Regions from separate parts of the Streptomyces sp. NPDC031274 genome, predicted to be linked through region 3. Evidence: riboswitches for the same ligand, from Rfam matches in the RefSeq annotation. Region 3 holds a riboswitch; each other region holds the start of a gene.
What was found. Region 3 has a riboswitch for cyclic di-AMP ahead of ACZ5CR_RS42445 (M23 family metallopeptidase). Riboswitches for the same ligand answer to the same signal wherever they lie in the genome.
Positions count from the first base shown of each region.

Region 1: another riboswitch for cyclic di-AMP. It lies ahead of ACZ5CR_RS37170 (C40 family peptidase); the one in region 3 lies ahead of ACZ5CR_RS42445 (M23 family metallopeptidase).
Region 2: another riboswitch for cyclic di-AMP. It lies ahead of ACZ5CR_RS28165 (transglycosylase family protein); the one in region 3 lies ahead of ACZ5CR_RS42445 (M23 family metallopeptidase).
Region 4: another riboswitch for cyclic di-AMP. It lies ahead of ACZ5CR_RS02435 (M23 family metallopeptidase); the one in region 3 lies ahead of ACZ5CR_RS42445 (M23 family metallopeptidase).

Region 1 is NZ_JBVIHP010000032.1:42,031-46,234, reverse strand. It holds gene ACZ5CR_RS37175 (hypothetical protein) at 26-379, shown strand; gene ACZ5CR_RS37170 (C40 family peptidase) at 457-1,671, opposite strand; cyclic di-AMP (ydaO/yuaA leader) riboswitch at 1,680-1,836, opposite strand; gene ACZ5CR_RS37165 (ATP-dependent DNA helicase) at 2,094-4,204, shown strand, end outside.
Region 2 is NZ_JBVIHP010000019.1:73,298-77,501, forward strand. It holds gene ACZ5CR_RS28155 (cytochrome P450 family protein) at 1-626, shown strand, start outside; gene ACZ5CR_RS28160 (transglycosylase family protein) at 763-1,797, shown strand; cyclic di-AMP (ydaO/yuaA leader) riboswitch at 1,979-2,171, shown strand; gene ACZ5CR_RS28165 (transglycosylase family protein) at 2,175-2,894, shown strand; gene eno (phosphopyruvate hydratase) at 3,187-4,204, shown strand, end outside.
Region 3 is NZ_JBVIHP010000049.1:6,883-11,086, reverse strand. It holds partial or broken gene ACZ5CR_RS42450 (aldo/keto reductase) at 1-516, opposite strand, end outside; gene ACZ5CR_RS42445 (M23 family metallopeptidase) at 740-1,831, opposite strand; cyclic di-AMP (ydaO/yuaA leader) riboswitch at 1,843-1,989, opposite strand; gene ACZ5CR_RS42440 (PP2C family protein-serine/threonine phosphatase) at 2,315-3,637, opposite strand; gene ACZ5CR_RS42435 (MFS transporter) at 3,807-4,204, opposite strand, start outside.
Region 4 is NZ_JBVIHP010000001.1:531,285-535,488, reverse strand. It holds gene ACZ5CR_RS02445 (M16 family metallopeptidase) at 1-207, shown strand, start outside; gene ACZ5CR_RS02440 (M16 family metallopeptidase) at 204-1,589, shown strand; cyclic di-AMP (ydaO/yuaA leader) riboswitch at 1,786-1,949, shown strand; gene ACZ5CR_RS02435 (M23 family metallopeptidase) at 1,962-2,765, shown strand; gene ACZ5CR_RS02430 (GntR family transcriptional regulator) at 3,013-3,717, shown strand; gene ACZ5CR_RS02425 (HPr family phosphocarrier protein) at 3,892-4,173, opposite strand.

The sequences.
Region 1 (4,204 bases), on a different contig from region 3:
TATGGCCCCGGCTAGGCTCCGGCTCATGGACGTTCTCACCCACCTCTTCGTCGGCCTGCACATCATCGGCATCGCCTCCCTCCTGGGTGGCTTCCTCACTCAGATGAAGCAGATGGGCGAGGGCACGGCCCGCTTCAACCCGGCGATGCTGCACGGCGCGCTGACGATGCTGGTCACGGGCGTCGTCCTGGTGGGTCTCAACCAGGCGGACGACAACCCGGTCAACAACCTCAAGATCGGCATCAAGATGGCCGTGCTGATCGTGATCCTCGCGCTGGTCTACGTGAAGCGGGACGAGGAGAAGGTGGACAAGGGGATGTTCGGCGCCGTCGGTCTTCTGACCGTCGCGAACATCTTCATCGCGGTGCTGTGGACCTGATCCCGCCCCCCCACTCACGGAAAACGGCCCTCCACGCGCGCGTGGAGGGCCGTTTTCTCGTGTGACGGTCGTGAGGGTTACGCGGGCCGTACCACGCTGTGGATCGGCATGTAGTAGATCGACTCGGTGCGGACGTTCGCACCCGGCTTCGGGGCGTGGATCATCTTGCCGTTGCCGATGTAGATACCTACGTGGCTGATGTCGTCGTAGAAGAAGACCAGGTCGCCGGGCTTGGCGTCGGCGGTCTTCACGGTCGTGCCGACCTTGACCTGGTCCCAGGTCGTGCGCGGCAGGGAGATCCCCGCGGCCTTCCACGCGTCCTGGGTGAGCCCGGAGCAGTCGTAGGAGTCGGGTCCTGTGGCGCCCCACACGTACGGCTTGCCGATCTGTGCCTCGGCGAAGTCGATGACCTTCGCGGCCTTCGCCGCGTACCCGCTGTCCGTGTTGCCGGAGCCGGAGCCGGAGCCCGAACCCGCGTCCGAACCGGAACCGGAACCGGAACCGGAGCCGGTGTCCGGGGTCTCCTTGTTCTTCTCGCGCTCCTTCGCCGCGGCCTCTTCCGCCGCCTTGCGCTTGGCCTCCGCCTCGGCCTCCTGCTTGCGGGCCAGCTCGGCGGCCTTGCGCTTGGCCGCTTCTTCCTTCTTCTTCTCGATCGCCGCGAGCCGCGCCTTCTCCTCGGCCGTCAGCTTCGAGAGCATCGTGCGCGCCTGGCCCAGCTTCTTCTGGACGGTCCGCTTGCTCGCCTTGAGGTCGTCCCGCGAGTCGCTCAGCGTCTGAAGGCTCTTGGCGGCCTTCGTGCGCTGCTTCGTCGCCGCGGCCTGCTTCGTCTGGTAGTCGTCGACCGCCTTCTTCTGGCGCGCGGTCAGGCGGTCCGACAGATGGTTCTGGTCGAAGTACCCCTGCGGGTCGTCGGCGAGCATCATCGTGGCGGTCTCGGAGACGGCGCCGGTGCGGTACTGCGCCGCGGCGAACGCGCCCAGCTCCTGGCGGGCCTCGTTCAGCTTGTCGGTGCGCTGGGCCACGTCGTCGAGAAGGGTGTCGACCTTCTTGCGCTGCGTGTCCGTGCGCTCCTTGGCCGAGTTGTACTTCTGTGTGGCCACGCCCGCCTGATGGTAGAGGTCGTCGACCTTCTTCTGGACCTCTTCGAGGCTGGGCTTCTGCGGTGCGGACGGTGCCGCCTGCGCGCTCTGTGACAGCAGGGCCACGGAGGTGAGGGCGGCCGTCGTGATGCCGATGGCGGGGGTGACGCGTAGGCCGGCCATGCGGGTCCGCGGCTTGCGGTGCGACGCCAAGGGAGGCGACTCCTTCCGTAGACCGCCTACCGGGTTAGCTGTCGGGTTCGGGCGGGTGGTTCCGGAAGGTTGCCCTACAGTCCCGTACTTCGTACGGGACCGATTCACCCCAAGTTCATCGTGGGTCCCCGGCTCCGAGGAGATCGAACTCGGCGGAGGCCACCCGTTCCCGGCGGGGTTCGCCGGTGGGAGTACGAGCAGCCCACGCAGCACGCTAGCCAACTCGTGTGGCTCGTGTGAAGGTTGATGTTCGATATGCCCGATACATTTTCGTGACTTTACGAAGCTCTTGATGCGGACACGCCATGCGGTGGCGGAGGGTGATCGGGCGTGGGCAGGGCGTAGACGAGTGGACGTTCGTGAGTGGACGTGGCCGGAACCCGGAGCGGGTTGTCAGTGGGGCCGCCTAGACTCGGGAGGCGATGAGCAGCCTCTTTGATGACAGCTTCCTGGCGGACCTCAAGCCCTCGCGGGCTTCGGAGGAAGAGCCCCCGCCGCCGCCCGAGGACAGTGCTCCGGAGTCCGTTCCGGATGATCTGTTCGACGGGAAGTTCGACGCGCCCGCACCCCGGGACGCGCACTACCGCGACGGCGCCCCGCGCCCCGTGCTCGACCCGGCAGCCCTGCTCGACGGTCTTAACGAGAACCAGCGCGCGGCAGTCGTGCACGCGGACACCCCGCTGCTCATCGTCGCGGGCGCGGGCTCCGGCAAGACCCGGGTCCTCACGCACCGCATCGCGTATCTCCTGGCCGAGCGGCACGTGCACCCGGGGCAGATCCTGGCGATCACGTTCACGAACAAGGCCGCGGGCGAGATGAAGGAGCGCGTCGAGCAGCTCGTCGGGCCGCGGGCCAACGCGATGTGGGTGTCGACCTTCCACAGCGCGTGCGTGCGCATACTGCGCCGCGAGTCGAAGACGATCGGTTTCACCTCCTCCTTCTCGATCTACGATGCCGCCGACTCCAAGCGCCTGATGGCCCTGGTCTGCCGTGACCTGGACATCGACCCGAAGAAGTTCCCGCCGAAGTCCTTCAGCGCCAAGATCTCGAACCTGAAGAACGAACTGATCGACGAGGAGACCTTCGCAGGACAGGCCGCCGACGGCTTCGAGAAGACGCTCGCCCAGGCATACGCGATGTACCAGTCGCGGCTGCGCGAGGCGAACGCCCTCGACTTCGACGACCTGATCATGACGACGGTCAACATGTTCCGCGCGTTCCCGGACGTCGCCGAGCACTACCGCCGCCGCTTCCGGCACGTGATGGTCGACGAGTACCAGGACACCAACCACGCCCAGTACGCCCTCGTGCGCGAGCTGGTCGGCCCCTCCGGAGGCGAGGGGGACGACCCCGCCGAGCTGTGCGTCGTGGGTGACGCGGACCAGTCGATCTACGCCTTCCGCGGCGCCACGATCCGCAACATCCTCCAGTTCGAGGAGGACTACCCGAACGCGACGACGATCCTCCTGGAGCAGAACTACCGCTCCTCGCAGACGATCCTCACCGCGGCCAACGCCGTCATCGAACGCAACGAAAGCCGCCGCCCCAAGAACCTGTGGACCAACGCGGGCGCGGGCGCGGGCATCACCGGCTATGTCGCCGACACCGAGCACGACGAGGCGCAGTTCGTCGCCGACGAGATCGACCGGCTCACCGACGCGGGCGACGCGAAGGCGGGCGACGTCGCGATCTTCTACCGGACGAACGCGCAGTCCCGTGTCTTCGAAGAGATCTTCATCCGCGTAGGCCTGCCCTACAAGGTCGTCGGAGGCGTCCGCTTCTACGAGCGCAAGGAGGTCCGGGACGTCCTCGCGTATCTGCGGGTGCTCGCCAACCCGGAGGACTCCGTACCGCTGCGGCGCATTCTCAACGTACCCAAGAGGGGTATCGGCGACCGCGCTGAGGCGATGATCGACGCGCTCTCGCAGCGCGAGAAGATCTCCTTCCCGCAGGCGCTGCAGCGCGTCGACGAGGCGTACGGAATGGCGGCCCGCTCGGCGAACGCCGTCAAGCGTTTCAACGTGCTGATGGAGGAACTGCGGACCATCGTCGAGTCCGGCGCGGGCCCCGCCGTCGTCCTGGAGGCCGTACTCGAACGGACCGGGTATCTCGCCGAGTTGCAGGCCTCGACCGACCCGCAGGACGAGACGCGCATCGAGAACCTCCAGGAACTCGCCGCCGTGGCACTTGAGTTCGAACACGACAGCGGTGGCGGCAGCGAGGACGGCGAAAACGGCGAGGACGGCGAAGGGCAGACCGAAGGGGCGGCCGAGGGCGAGACTGAGGACGGAACCGGCGGTGGAGAGGAAGACGCGGGCGCGGGCACAAGCGTTTCGGGCACGCTCTCCGCGTTCCTCGAGCGGGTCGCGCTCGTCGCCGACTCGGACCAGATTCCCGACGAGGAGGACGACGGCTCCGGAGTCATCACGCTGATGACGCTGCACACGGCCAAGGGCCTCGAATTCCCGGTCGTCTTCCTGACCGGCATGGAGGACGGCGTCTTCCCGCACATGCGCTCCCTCGGCCAGGTCAA
Region 2 (4,204 bases), on a different contig from region 3:
TCCGCGCCTCCGACCACGGCGAGCACCTCACGGAGAACGAGGCCGCCGCAATGGCCTTTATCTTGCTTTTCGCCGGTTTTGAGACGACCGTGAACCTCATCGGCAACGGCGCCTATGCCCTCCTCACCCACCCCGAACAGCGCGAGCGGCTCCAGGGCTCCCTCAGGGGCGGCGACACCGGTCTCCTGGACACCGGGCTCGAGGAGCTCCTGCGCTTCGACGGGCCCGTCGAACTCGCCACCTGGCGGTTCGCCACCGAGCGGCTGACCGTGGGAGGGGAGGACATTGCCGTCGGCGACCCCGTCCTCGTCGTCCTCGCCGCCGCCGACCGTGACCCGGAACGCTTCGACCGGCCGGACACGCTCGACCTCTCCCGCCGCGACAACCAACACCTCGGCTACGGCCATGGCATTCATTACTGTCTCGGCGCACCGCTCGCCCGGCTCGAAGGGCGGACCGCCCTCGCGACGCTTCTGCGGCGCCTCCCTGACCTGCGACTCGCGGCGGAACCTGACGATTTGAGATGGCGTGGCGGGCTCATCATGCGTGGACTCCGCACGCTGCCCGTGGAGTTCGCGCCCGCACAGCAGAGCAAATATCAGGCATCTGAAACGCCGTCCAGCTGACATGCCGTCAAGACTGTGACTTTCACGTGATCTCCGCTGCATCGACTTGTGACAAGCGTTCGACTCCCGCTACGTTCACCGACGACTCGGCATCCCGTGCCGCTGTCGTCGCTCCAGTCACGCGAAAGGCAACCGCATGCTCTCCGGCAATGGTCGTCACCGACGCCCCCGCCAGGCCCCGGCCCTGATCGTCGCGGCAGGAGTCGCAGGATCGGCCATCGCCATCCCGCTGCTCGGTGCCACCAGCGCGAGCGCGGCGGACGCCGCCACGTGGGACAAGCTCGCGGAGTGCGAGAGCGGCGGATCCTGGAGCGCGGACGCGGACAACGGGTACTACGGCGGGCTCCAGTTGTCGCAGCGGGTCTGGGAGGACCACGGCGGCCTCGACTTCGCGCCGAGCGCCGATCAGGCCAGCCGCTCGCAGCAGATATCCGTGGCCGAGAAGGTTCTCGACGACCAGGGGACCAAGGCCTGGCCGAGCTGCGCGCCGGTCGCCGGGCTCACTCAGGACGGCGCCGCCGCCGACGTCGACCCGGGCGCTCCGATCACGACGACGCCTTCCGACGAGTCGACGGAGTCGGCCGACCCCGGCGACTCGGATGACTCGGACGACTCGGATGAGCCGGGCGCGTCGCCGAGCGAGTCGGCCGACCCCTCGGACAGTGCCACGTCTTCGGACAAGTCCTCGGGCGAGTCCTCCAAGAAGCCTTCCGGTGAGTCTGGCAAGACCGATAAGGCCGATAAGACCGACAAGTCCGGCTCCGGCGACGAGGCGCGAGACAAGAATCACGACGAGTCGGGTGATTCGGGCGAGTCGGGTGATTCCGATGGCTCGGGCAAGTCCGGGCAGAGCGATGAGACTTCGCCGACCGCCACCCCCACCACCGGCGAGGGTGAAGGCCGCCACCGCGGCGACAGCGCGGACGGCAAGCAGCCCGGCGACGACTCCCGCGAGGGTTCGGGTCGGCACGCCTCCCGTGGCGACGAGCGTCAGCGGAACGGCTCGGACGGGACGTACACGGTCCGCTCCGGGGACAACCTCTGGGCCATCGCCGACGACCTCGACGTGAAGGGCGGGTGGACCGAGCTGTACGCGGAGAACGAGAAGGCCGTCGGCTCCGACCCCGACCTCATCCTTCCCGGTCAGAGCCTCGATTTGGGCGAAAAGTAGGGGAAGTTGGCGACTCGCTTTGCGCCTGATGTCTGGATTGGTGCAAGTGAGAGATGGGTCTCAGAAGCCCTGATCGTCTTTGGAAATCGACCGATCCCATGCCTACGGTCGTGACCGCTCGCCACAGCGGGCCCCGCCGGTCGGTACGCCGAGTCCTGCCAACGGCCGTTCGGGAACAGTCGTCGCGCAAGCGCCGTAGGCAGGAGCGGGGGAACCAAGGTTTCCGCCGGGCCCGGCCGTTCAGCATCGCGAGAGCGATGCGGAGGAACGGACGGGAACGGCTAGGGGTTAAGTCGCGCTCAAGGAAGCGCGGCCGGGCAACTTCATCGGCCCGAACCCGACAGCTCACCTCGCAGGCGTCGGTGAGGGGATCACTCATGCTGTTTTCCAGCAAGGGCAAGCACCGCCGCCCGTCCAAGGCCACCCGTGTCGCCACGCTCGCGGGCGTCACCGGTGTCGCGGTCGCAGCCCCGCTGATGGCGGCCGGCTCGGCCTCCGCGGCGACGAACTCCGAGTGGGACGCCGTCGCCCAGTGCGAGTCCGGCGGCAACTGGTCGATCAACACCGGCAACGGCTACACGGGCGGCCTGCAGTTCTCGTCGTCCACCTGGGCCGCGTACGGCGGTACGAAGTACGCGTCCAGCGCCGACCAGGCCTCCAAGGCCCAGCAGATAGAGATCGGCGAGAAGGTCCTCGCGGGCCAGGGCAAGGGCGCCTGGCCGAGCTGCGGCGTCGGCCTCTCGGGTGCCTCCAACGAGGGTGGCGGTGCGCAGGAGAGCGCCCCGCAGCAGACCCAGGAGCAGCCCAAGAACGAGCCCAGCGCCCAGACCGAGCAGCCGCAGCAGGCCGCTCCGAAGGCCGAGGCGCCGAAGACCGAGGCTCCGAAGACCGAGTCCAAGAAGACCGTCCAGACCCCGACCGGTAAGACGGTCAAGAAGGGTGACGGGGAGTACAAGGTCAAGAAGGGTGACACCCTCTCCAAGATCGCCGAGGCGAAGGACGTCAAGGGCGGCTGGCACAAGGTGTACAAGCTCAACGGCGACATCATCGACAACGCCGACATGATCTTCCCGGGTCAGCAGCTGCACCTCAGCTAGTTCTGGCGGGGCGCCTGCGGGGCTTGTCTTCCTCCGCGGGCGCTTCGTGCTCGCTTCGCGCAGTTCCCCGCGCCCCTTCGGGCGCTGCTCTCCCCGCCCCGGTGCGCGTATCCCCCGTACGCACCGGGGCGGGTTTCGTTGCCCTCCCTGCTTTGTTCCGTTCGGAAACATTTTGCTCTCGGTTTGTCCACCGGGCGGTCGCTCGGCTCGCTCTTGCCCGGGAGCCGGTTAGGCTCATGTCCGCGAGGCCAACGCCCCGCGTACCCGCGTCACATCCCAGAAGGAGATGCTCGTGCCGTCCATCGACGTCGTCGTAGCCCGGGAAATCCTGGACTCCCGAGGCAACCCCACGGTTGAGGTCGAGGTCGGCCTCGACGACGGCAGCACGGGTCGTGCCGCCGTTCCGTCCGGTGCGTCCACCGGTGCTTTCGAGGCCATCGAACTCCGTGACGGTGACCCCAACCGTTACCACGGCAAGGGCGTGGAGAAGGCCGTCCTCGCCGTCATCGAGCAGATCGGCCCGGAGCTCGTCGGGTACGACGCGACCGAGCAGCGCCTGATCGACCAGGCGATGTTCGACCTCGACGCCACCGACAACAAGGGCTCGCTCGGCGCCAACGCCATCCTCGGCGTCTCGCTCGCCGTCGCGCACGCCGCGTCGGAGGCCTCCGACCTGCCGCTCTTCCGCTACCTCGGCGGCCCGAACGCGCACCTGCTGCCCGTTCCGATGATGAACATCCTGAACGGCGGGTCGCACGCCGACTCGAACGTCGACATCCAGGAGTTCATGATCGCGCCGATCGGCGCCGAGTCGTTCTCCGAGGCCCTGCGCTGGGGCACCGAGGTCTACCACACGCTGAAGAAGGTCCTGAAGGACAAGGGCCTCGCCACCGGCCTGGGCGACGAGGGCGGCTTCGCCCCGAACCTGGACTCCAACCGCGCCGCGCTCGACCTCATCCTCGAGGCCATCAAGCAGGCCGGTTACGTCCCCGGTGAGCAGATCGCGCTCGCGCTCGACGTCGCCGCGTCCGAGTTCTACAAGGACGGCTCGTACGAGTTCGAGGGCAAGTCCCGCTCGGCCGCCGAGATGACCGAGTACTACGAGGAGCTCGTCGCCTCGTACCCGCTCGTCTCCATCGAGGACCCGCTGTTCGAGGACGACTGGGCCGGCTGGAACGTCATCACCGAGAAGCTCGGCGAGAAGGTCCAGCTCGTGGGCGACGACCTGTTCGTCACCAACCCGGAGCGCCTGGCCCGTGGCATCGAGGAGAAGTCGGCCAACGCCCTCCTGGTGAAGGTCAACCAGATCG
Region 3 (4,204 bases):
CTCGCGGTCGGAGAAGTCGAGGAACTCCTGGAGCCGCTCGGCGGTCACGTTGGACGCGGCGATGGCGCGGACCTTGCCGGACGTCACCAGGTCGTCGAGCGCGCCGATGATCTCCTCGACGGAGACGGTCGGGTCGTCGTAGTGCGTGTAGTAGAGGTCGATGTAGTCCGTGCGCAGGCGGCGCAGCGACTCCTCGGCACCGGACTTGATGGTGTTCGCGGACAGACCCTTGAAATCGGGGTGGGCGCCGACCTTCGTGGCGAGCACGACGTCGGAACGGTTGCCGCGTGCGGCGAGCCAGTCGCCGATGACGTGCTCGGACTCGCCGCCCTTGTTGCCGGGCACCCAGGCCGAGTAGACGTCGGCGGTGTCGATGAAGTTGCCGCCGGCGGCGGTGTAGGCGTCGAGCACGGAGAAGGACTGCGCCTAGTCTGCCGTCCAGCCGAAGACATTGCCGCCCAGGGCGAGCGGGAAGACGTCGAGGTCGGACGAGCCGAGCTTGCGGAGAGAAGTCATGAGGAAGACAACGCCCTTACAGAGCGTCGCATTCCGTACAGCGGCACCAGACCGGAGAAGAGCGGGCGCGCCGAACCGGCAGCCCTGACGTCGGGGGGTTGTCGCCAGGACCGCCGGAGTTCGGAGGCTGCTTCAGAGTGACCGGATCAGAGCGGGTGGACCGGAGCGACCAGATCGGAGCGGGTCGGTCAGAGCGACCGGAGACCGGATCAAAGCAGGTCGATCAGAGCGACTGGCCCTTGCCGCGCAGCCACGCCGCCGGGTCCACCCCGGTCGAGTCGCCGCCCGGGTGGACCTCCAGGTGGAGGTGGGCCCCCGTCACGTTGCCGGTCGCGCCGACGCGGCCGATGACCTCGCCGGTGGTGACCTTCTGACCGACGCTGACGCTCATCGACGACTGGTGGCAGAACCACAGCTCGGTGCCGTCGTCGAGCTCCAGGACCGTGCGGTAGCCGTACGCCCCCGCCCAGCCGGCCTCCTTGATGGTGCCGGAGTGGATGGCCTTGATCGGCGTACCCGTCGGAGCCGCGAAGTCCAGGCCCGTGTGGTAGCCGGAGGACCACATGGAGCCGGGCTGACCGAAGGTGCCGGTGAGCGTGTACGAGCCGACGGGCAGTGTGTAGCTCTTCGCGAGCTTGGCCAGGCGCTCCGCCTCGGCCTTCTTCTTGGCCTCCGCCTCGGCCTTCTTCTTCGCGGCGGCCTTCTCGGCGGCGATCTTCTTCTCGGCCGCGGTCTGCTTGGCGGCGGCCTGTGCGGCTGCCTGCTTGACGGCGGCTTCTTCGGCCGCCTTCTGGACCGCGTCGTCCGCCTGGTCCTGCTGGTTCTCGGCCTGCTCCATGATGCGGGCCCGCAGCGCCTCGCCCGCGTCCGTGGAGCCCTGCTCGGCGTCGGTGGTGCTGAGACCGGCGGCGCTCAGCGGCGCGGCGGCCACCGCGACGCCGTTCTCCGCGGCGGCGGAGTCGGAGGAATCGGAGCCGTCGGATATCAAGGACCCCACGCCCGGGAGCGACTTGGCCTCCGGCAGCGAGTCCGTGACGGCCGAGAGGTCCGGCATCTCTATGGAGACCGGGGGCTTGCCGCCCTGCGCGGTGGCGATGCCGCCCGCGCCGACGGCGGCGATGACGCCTACACCGAGAACCGTGGAGCTGCGGGCGAGCCCGCCACCGCCCCGCTTGTGGACGCGGTGCCTGCCGCGGACCGGGCGGACGGACTCCTCGGTGGGATTCCATTCCTCCCAGGAATTGTCGTCGTACCCGCCGAAATCGTCATCATTCGGTACATAAGTGCCTTGGGGGGCAGGGCGGTTGGACGCCACCGGGGCGCACTCCTTTCCTTCCTTCTCGCCTACCGGGTTAGCTGACGGGTTCGGAGCAGGAAGGTCTCCTACGAGCATCTGGCACGGATGCACAGATGACCGATTCACCCCAATTAGTGGTTCCCCGGCTCCCTTGCGGGATTAGGCGCGTGCGCGCGGAGCCGACTCGAGTGTCGGTTGGGACGACCGCGCTGCGTTATCGAACGTTAATAGACAGCGGGGTCGTATTCCAAGCTGTTCCAGTTGATCGTTAACGGATCTGGCCAGTACTTACCGGGACACCGGGGGTAGGAACGGGGCGAGTTGACCCCACTTCTTCACACACCGGAGCTTCACATCCCCTTGACGGTACGTCAGTTGTTATGCGGAGCGGTGTCCTTCAGTCACGGCCTGTGACATCGGTCCCTGTGGCATTGGTCCCCGTGGCATCGGTTCCTGCGGCATCGGTCCCTGTGGCATCGGTTCTGGCGTCACCCGTCGCCGTCACCCGTCACCGTCACCCGTCACCAACGGCCGCCGCACCGCGAGCAGCGCCATGTCGTCGGTCGTCCCGCCCCCGGTGTGCCGCCGCACTTCCTCGGTCAGCGTGGCGAGGAGCGTGTCCGGGCCATTGGGTCCCGGGAAGATCCGGCCGCCGAGCCGGGCGGCAGGATCGTAGAACTCGCCCCGGCTGTCACGCGCCTCGGAGAGCCCGTCGGTGTGGAGCAGGAGCATCGCCCCCGGCGGGAACTCCGTCTCGTCCGCGCGGTCCGGCCAGGCGCCCAGTTCGCCCATCCCGAGCGGCAGCGCGGGCTCGGTCGCCGACAGGACACACAGCCGCCCGTCGCCGCGCAGGAGCAGCGGCCCCGGGTGCCCACGATTGATGAGACGTACGAGACCGTCGCTGTGCGGGATCTCCGCGAGGATGGCGGTGGTGAACCCCTCGAAGTCGTCGAGCCCGTCGCGCCGCGTGCCCTCACGCGCGAGCGCACGCTCCAGGCGCTGCGCCACCGCCTCCAGCGTGCTCTCCTGCTCGGCGGCCTCCCGGAACGCCCCGATGACGACGGCGACGGCCGCCACCGCGCCCATGCCCTTGCCCCGTACGTCGCCGACGATGACGCGTACGCCGTGCGGGGTGTCCTGAACGGCGTACAGATCACCCCCGATGAACGCGTCGGCCTCCGCTGCCTCGTACCGCGCCGCGACATCGAGCCCGCCGATCCGGGGATCCGGCTGCGGCAGTACGGCACGCTGGGCGGCCTCGGCGATGGAGCGGGCGGAGGCCAGCTGTTCGTCGCCGCGGCGCACGACGCGGTTGATGAGGACGGCGAGCACGGCGACGGTCACCACGGTGAACACCTCGGTGACGGCATCGACGTCGGAGCCTGTGTTGGCCCTGAAGTGCAGGCCGAGCACGGCGACGGAGGCACAGAGGCCGATGACGGTGGTGCTGAGCAGCGAGTAGAAGGGCGCGGCGATGAGCGGGGCGGCGGTGAAGAGGGGCGCGGCGGTGAATTGGGGCGGGGTCACGGTGTCGTAGACGATCCCAGCGACGATGAGCAGCAGCGGAAGCGCCCGTACGAACGCCCGTTCGTGCCGGACGGTGGGGCTCTTGCCGGAAGCCCCGCGCGGCCGCTTGCCGGGACCTCTGCTGCCAAGACCTCGACTGCCTGGACCCTGACTGCCGGGGCCCCGACTGCCTGGACCTCGACTCGCGGACTTGCCGTCGGCACGCTTCCCGCCACCCGCGCCCGCACGCTTCCCGCCGCTCGCGCCCGCACGCTTCCCGCCACCCGCGCCCGCACTCGCACGCTCTCCCGACCCCATGCCCGCCGCCCCCTCCCCTCGGCCGCCGCTTCCTCCTCGCTGCCCCACCGGTCTTCTCCTGCCGAATCCCGCGGCCAGGACCAGATCCATGACCGCGCTCGTCCTCGTCCAGGGTTCCCGGAGCGACGGCGCGGGGCGACCTGTGTTGGGCCGACCGGGTTAGCCCGGGTCAGGGCGCCCCGACCGGCTGCGGGGCGAGGCGGCCCGTCCGGGAGAGGCCGCGCAGGGCGAGCGCGCAGGTGGCGCCCAGAGCCGCGAGGCCGAGCCACAGCACAGCGGGCGCGGACCGGGTGACGCCGAGGAGCGTGCCGGTCGCGAGGTTCCCCGCGGTGATGCCGATGCCGCACACCGTGTTGTAGAGGCCGTAGTGCGTGGCCACCCACCGGTCGCCGGACAGCGCGACGACCGTCTCCATCTCGAACGGGTAGAGCACGGCCGTCGCCCCCGCGAGCCCCGCCGCGCACACCAGCAGCCCCGCGACCCCGACGTACCCCGATCCGCCGAGCGCGGGCGGCAGGAACGACGCCCCGAGGAGCCCGAGCCCCGCGACCAGACACTGCTCCCGCG
Region 4 (4,204 bases), on a different contig from region 3:
TACGCGGTCCTGTTCGGCGACCCGCAGCTCGCCCTGACCGCCGTCAAGCGCGTCCTCGACGTCACGGCGGAAGAGGTCAAGGCGGCCGCGGCGGCCCGCCTGCGCCCCGACAACCGCGCGGTGCTCGTGTACGAGCCCACCGAGGGCTCAGCGGCCCCCGAAGGCGCCGAAGCCACCGACGAGGACGAAGAGGAGGCGGCGAAGTGACCGAGGCCGCGACGATGCAGTTCCACCCCCAGCCCCAGGCGGGCACCGCACGGCCGTGGGCCTTCCCCGCGCCCGAGCGCGCCACCCTGGACAACGGCCTCACCGTCCTGCGCTGCCACCGCCCCGGCCAGCAGGTCGTCGCCGTGGAGATCCACCTCGAGGCGCCGCTCGACGCCGAGCCCGCGGGCCTCGACGGCGTCGCCACGATCATGGCGAGGGCCTTCAACGAAGGCACCGACAAGCACTCCGCCGAGGACTTCGCCGCGGAACTCGACCGCTGCGGCGCCTCCATGGACGCGCACGCCGACCACCCCGGCGTGCGCGTCTCCCTCGAAGTCCCGGTCTCCCGCCTCCCGAAGGCGCTCGGCCTGCTCTCCGACGCCCTGCGCGCCCCCGCCTTCGCGGACAGCGAGATCGAACGCCTCGTACGCAACCGCCTGGACGAGATCCCGCACGAGGCCGCCAACCCGGCGCGCCGCGCCGCCAAGGAGCTCTCCCGGCAGCTGTTCCCCGCGACGTCGCGCATGTCGCGCCCCCGCCAGGGCACCGAGGAGACGGTCACGGCCATCGACTCGGCGGCGGTGCGTGCCTTCTACGAGAAGCACGTGCGTCCCGCCACGGCCACCGCGGTCGTCGTGGGCGACCTGACCGGCGTCGACCTGGACGCCGTCCTCGCCGACACCATCGGCGCCTGGACGGGCGGCACCGCCGAGCCGCGGCCGGTGCCCCCGGTGACCGCCGACGACACCGGGCGCGTCGTCATCGTGGACCGCCCCGGAGCCGTCCAGACGCAGCTGCTCATCGGCCGCGTGGGACCGGACCGGCACGACCGCGTCTGGCCCGCGCAGGTGCTCGGCACGTACTGCCTCGGCGGCACCCTCACCTCGCGACTCGACCGCGTCCTGCGCGAGGAGAAGGGATACACCTACGGCGTACGGTCGTTCGCCCAGGTCCTGCGCTCCGCCCCGGACGGCACGGGTGCCGCGATGCTGGCCATCAGCGGCTCGGTGGACACCGAGTCCACGGGACCGGCCCTCGACGACCTGTGGAAGGTGCTGCGCACCCTCGCCGCCGAGGGTCTGACGGACGCCGAGCGCGATGTCGCCGTGCAGAACCTGGTGGGCGTCGCCCCGCTCAAGTACGAGATGGCCGCGTCCGTCGCCGCCACCCTCGCCGATCAGGTCGAGCAGCACCTTCCGGACGACTTCCAGGCGCAGCTGTACCGCCAGTTGGCCGCGACCGGCACCGTGGAGGCCACCGCCGCCGTGGTGAGCGCCTTCCCCCAGGACCGCCTGGTGACGGTGCTCGTCGGTGACGCCGCGCAGATCGAGGAGCCCGTCAGGGCGCTCGGCATCGGTGAAGTGAGTGTGGTCACGAGCTGAGTGACAGTCAGGACATATCGGGACCCCAGTGGCTGGAATTTGCCACTGGGGTCCTCATATGTCCGAATTAGTATGGAGGTTACGTGTCTGCCCTGTGGCGTGCGCTACAAAAGCTCTGATCCGTTTGTCGTTTGAAAGCGCCCCGCTTAGCGTCGATCCGGCTGTTCGTCATGCAGTACGCCGCACCCGCGGCACCGGACAGTCATCGCCGAGTCCCCGTACGGCGCGAGCCAGGGGAGCCGGGGACCCACATGTCCCCTTGGGGTGAATCGGGAACCTTGCCGTGAGGCGAGGGACTCGTAGGAGACCTTCCTGCTCCGAACCCGTCAGCTAACCCGGTAGGCGAGAAGGAAGGAAAGGATCAGCCGCTACATGGCGTTCACCCGTGCCACCGGGAAGCACCGTCGCCCGAGCCGCATCACGCGTACGACCGCGAACGTGGCGGGCGTCGCCGCCCTCACCACCACTGGTGTCATAGGAGGCCTGGCCGCTCCGGCCCTTGCCGCCGACGACGCCGTGGCTCTCGAGCACACCGGCCTCACCCAGGCGATCTCCGTCGGCGACTCGCTCGCCGCCAGCGTCGACGCGCAGGCCGCCGCCCAGCAGCAGGCAGCCGACGACGCGGCAGCGGCCAAGAAGGCCGAAGAAGCCGCCAAGAAGAAGGCTGAAGAGGCCAAGCGCAAGGCCGAGGCCGAGGCGAAGGCCAAGGCCAAGAAGGAGCGCGAAGCCAAGGAGCGGGCCGCTCGCGAGGCCGAGCGCAAGCGCCTCAACAGCTACGTCTCCCCGATCACCGGCTCGTACGTCTCCACGGGCTACCAGACCGGCGGCGGCATGTGGTCCTCCGGCAGCCACACCGGCATCGACTTCCACGCCGCGTCCGGCACCTCGGTCCACGCGGTCGGCTCCGGCACCGTCGTCGAGGCAGGCTGGGGCGGCGCCTACGGCAACAACGTGGTCATCAAGATGAACGACGGCACGTACACCCAGTACGGCCACATGTCGTCCCTCGGCGTCACCGTCGGCCAGGCCGTCACCCCGGGCCAGCAGATCGGCCTCTCGGGCTCCACCGGCAACTCCAGCGGCCCGCACCTCCACTTCGAGGCCCGCACCGGCGAGGACTACGGCACGGACATCGACCCGATCGCGTACCTCCGCTCGCACGACGTCGGCGTCTGATCAACCGAAGGCTGATCCACCGCACGCTGATCCACCGAAAGCCCCGGCTCATCGAGAGCCGGGGCTTTCGCCGTACCGCCGTACCTGTACCCGCGCGTACCCGTACCCGTACCCGCGCCGATCGCCTTTGGCCAAAATATATCCATGGATTTCGGCCTGCCATCGGAAATTCGGCCGCTCTGCAATAGGGTCACTGAAAAGGCGTCGATCGACCGCGTTTCGCGGGGATTAAGGCGGAGGTCAGGTCATGCGCATTCCCGCGCACTCGGTATGCACGGCCATCCGGGACGACATCGTCTCCGGTGTCTACGAACGGGGTGGCCGGCTCACCGAGGAACTGCTCGCACGCCGCTATGGAGTCTCCCGCGTCCCCGTGCGCGAGGCCCTGCGCACCCTGGAGGCCGAGGGGTTCGTCGTCACGCGCAGGCACGCGGGCGCGTGCGTCGCGGAGCCCACCGAGCAGGAGGCGGCCGACCTCCTGGAGATACGCATGCTCCTGGAGCCGCTCGGCGCGGCCCGCGCCGCTCAGCGCCGCACGGAGGCGCACCTGAAGGTCCTGCGCGGCCTCGTCAGGCTCGGTCAGGAGCGTTCGAGGGGCGGTCAGAGCGACGACCTGCGCTCCCTGGGAGGCTGGTTCCACGAGACGCTCGCCCAGTCGTCCGGCAGCCCGGGCCTCACGGCGCTGCTCACCCAGCTCCGGCACAAGATCGCCTGGATGTACGTCGTCGAGACATCGGCCGCTCCCGCGGAGTCCTGGGCGGAGCACGCCGCGATCGTCGACGCGGTCGCCCGCGGGGACGCGGAACGGGCCAGGTCGCTCGCGGCGGCCCACGCGGAACGGGCGACGGCCGCGCACCGGCTGCGCTTTCCCCCGCAAGGTCATCGAATCGCGGGACGTGATCGTGTGAGGGATTCGCAACATGCCGTAAACACGGTGGGCCTCCGGCATTAACAGAGGCGCCGTATACAAAGAAGTGCTATTCGGCGGGGGATTATTTCGGCTGCCCGAATGCGGCACGTTCAGGGAATGCGGCTCTGATATTCGGTAGCTGGAAACAGAAGCGCCGAAGGGCCCGCCCCCTATTCAGGGCGGGCCCTTCGGCGTATGAGTACCAGTCTTTACTGGCTAGACGGTCTCGGGGAGCTCTTCGAGACCGTCCGCGACCAGCTTCGCCAGACGGTCGAGAGCGGCGTCCGCGCCCTCGGCGTCGGAGGCGAGCACGATCTCCTCGCCGCCCTGCGCGCCCAGACCGAGCACCGCGAGCATGGAGGCGGCGTTCACGGGGTTGCCGTCAGCCTTGGCGATCGTCACGGGGACGCCGGCGGCGGTGGCCGCGCGGACGAAGATGGAGGCGGGTCGGGCGTGAAGGCCCTCGGCCCAGCCGACGTTGACGCGGCGCTCAGCCATGTGTTGCTGCCCTTCCAGGTGTCTCACACTT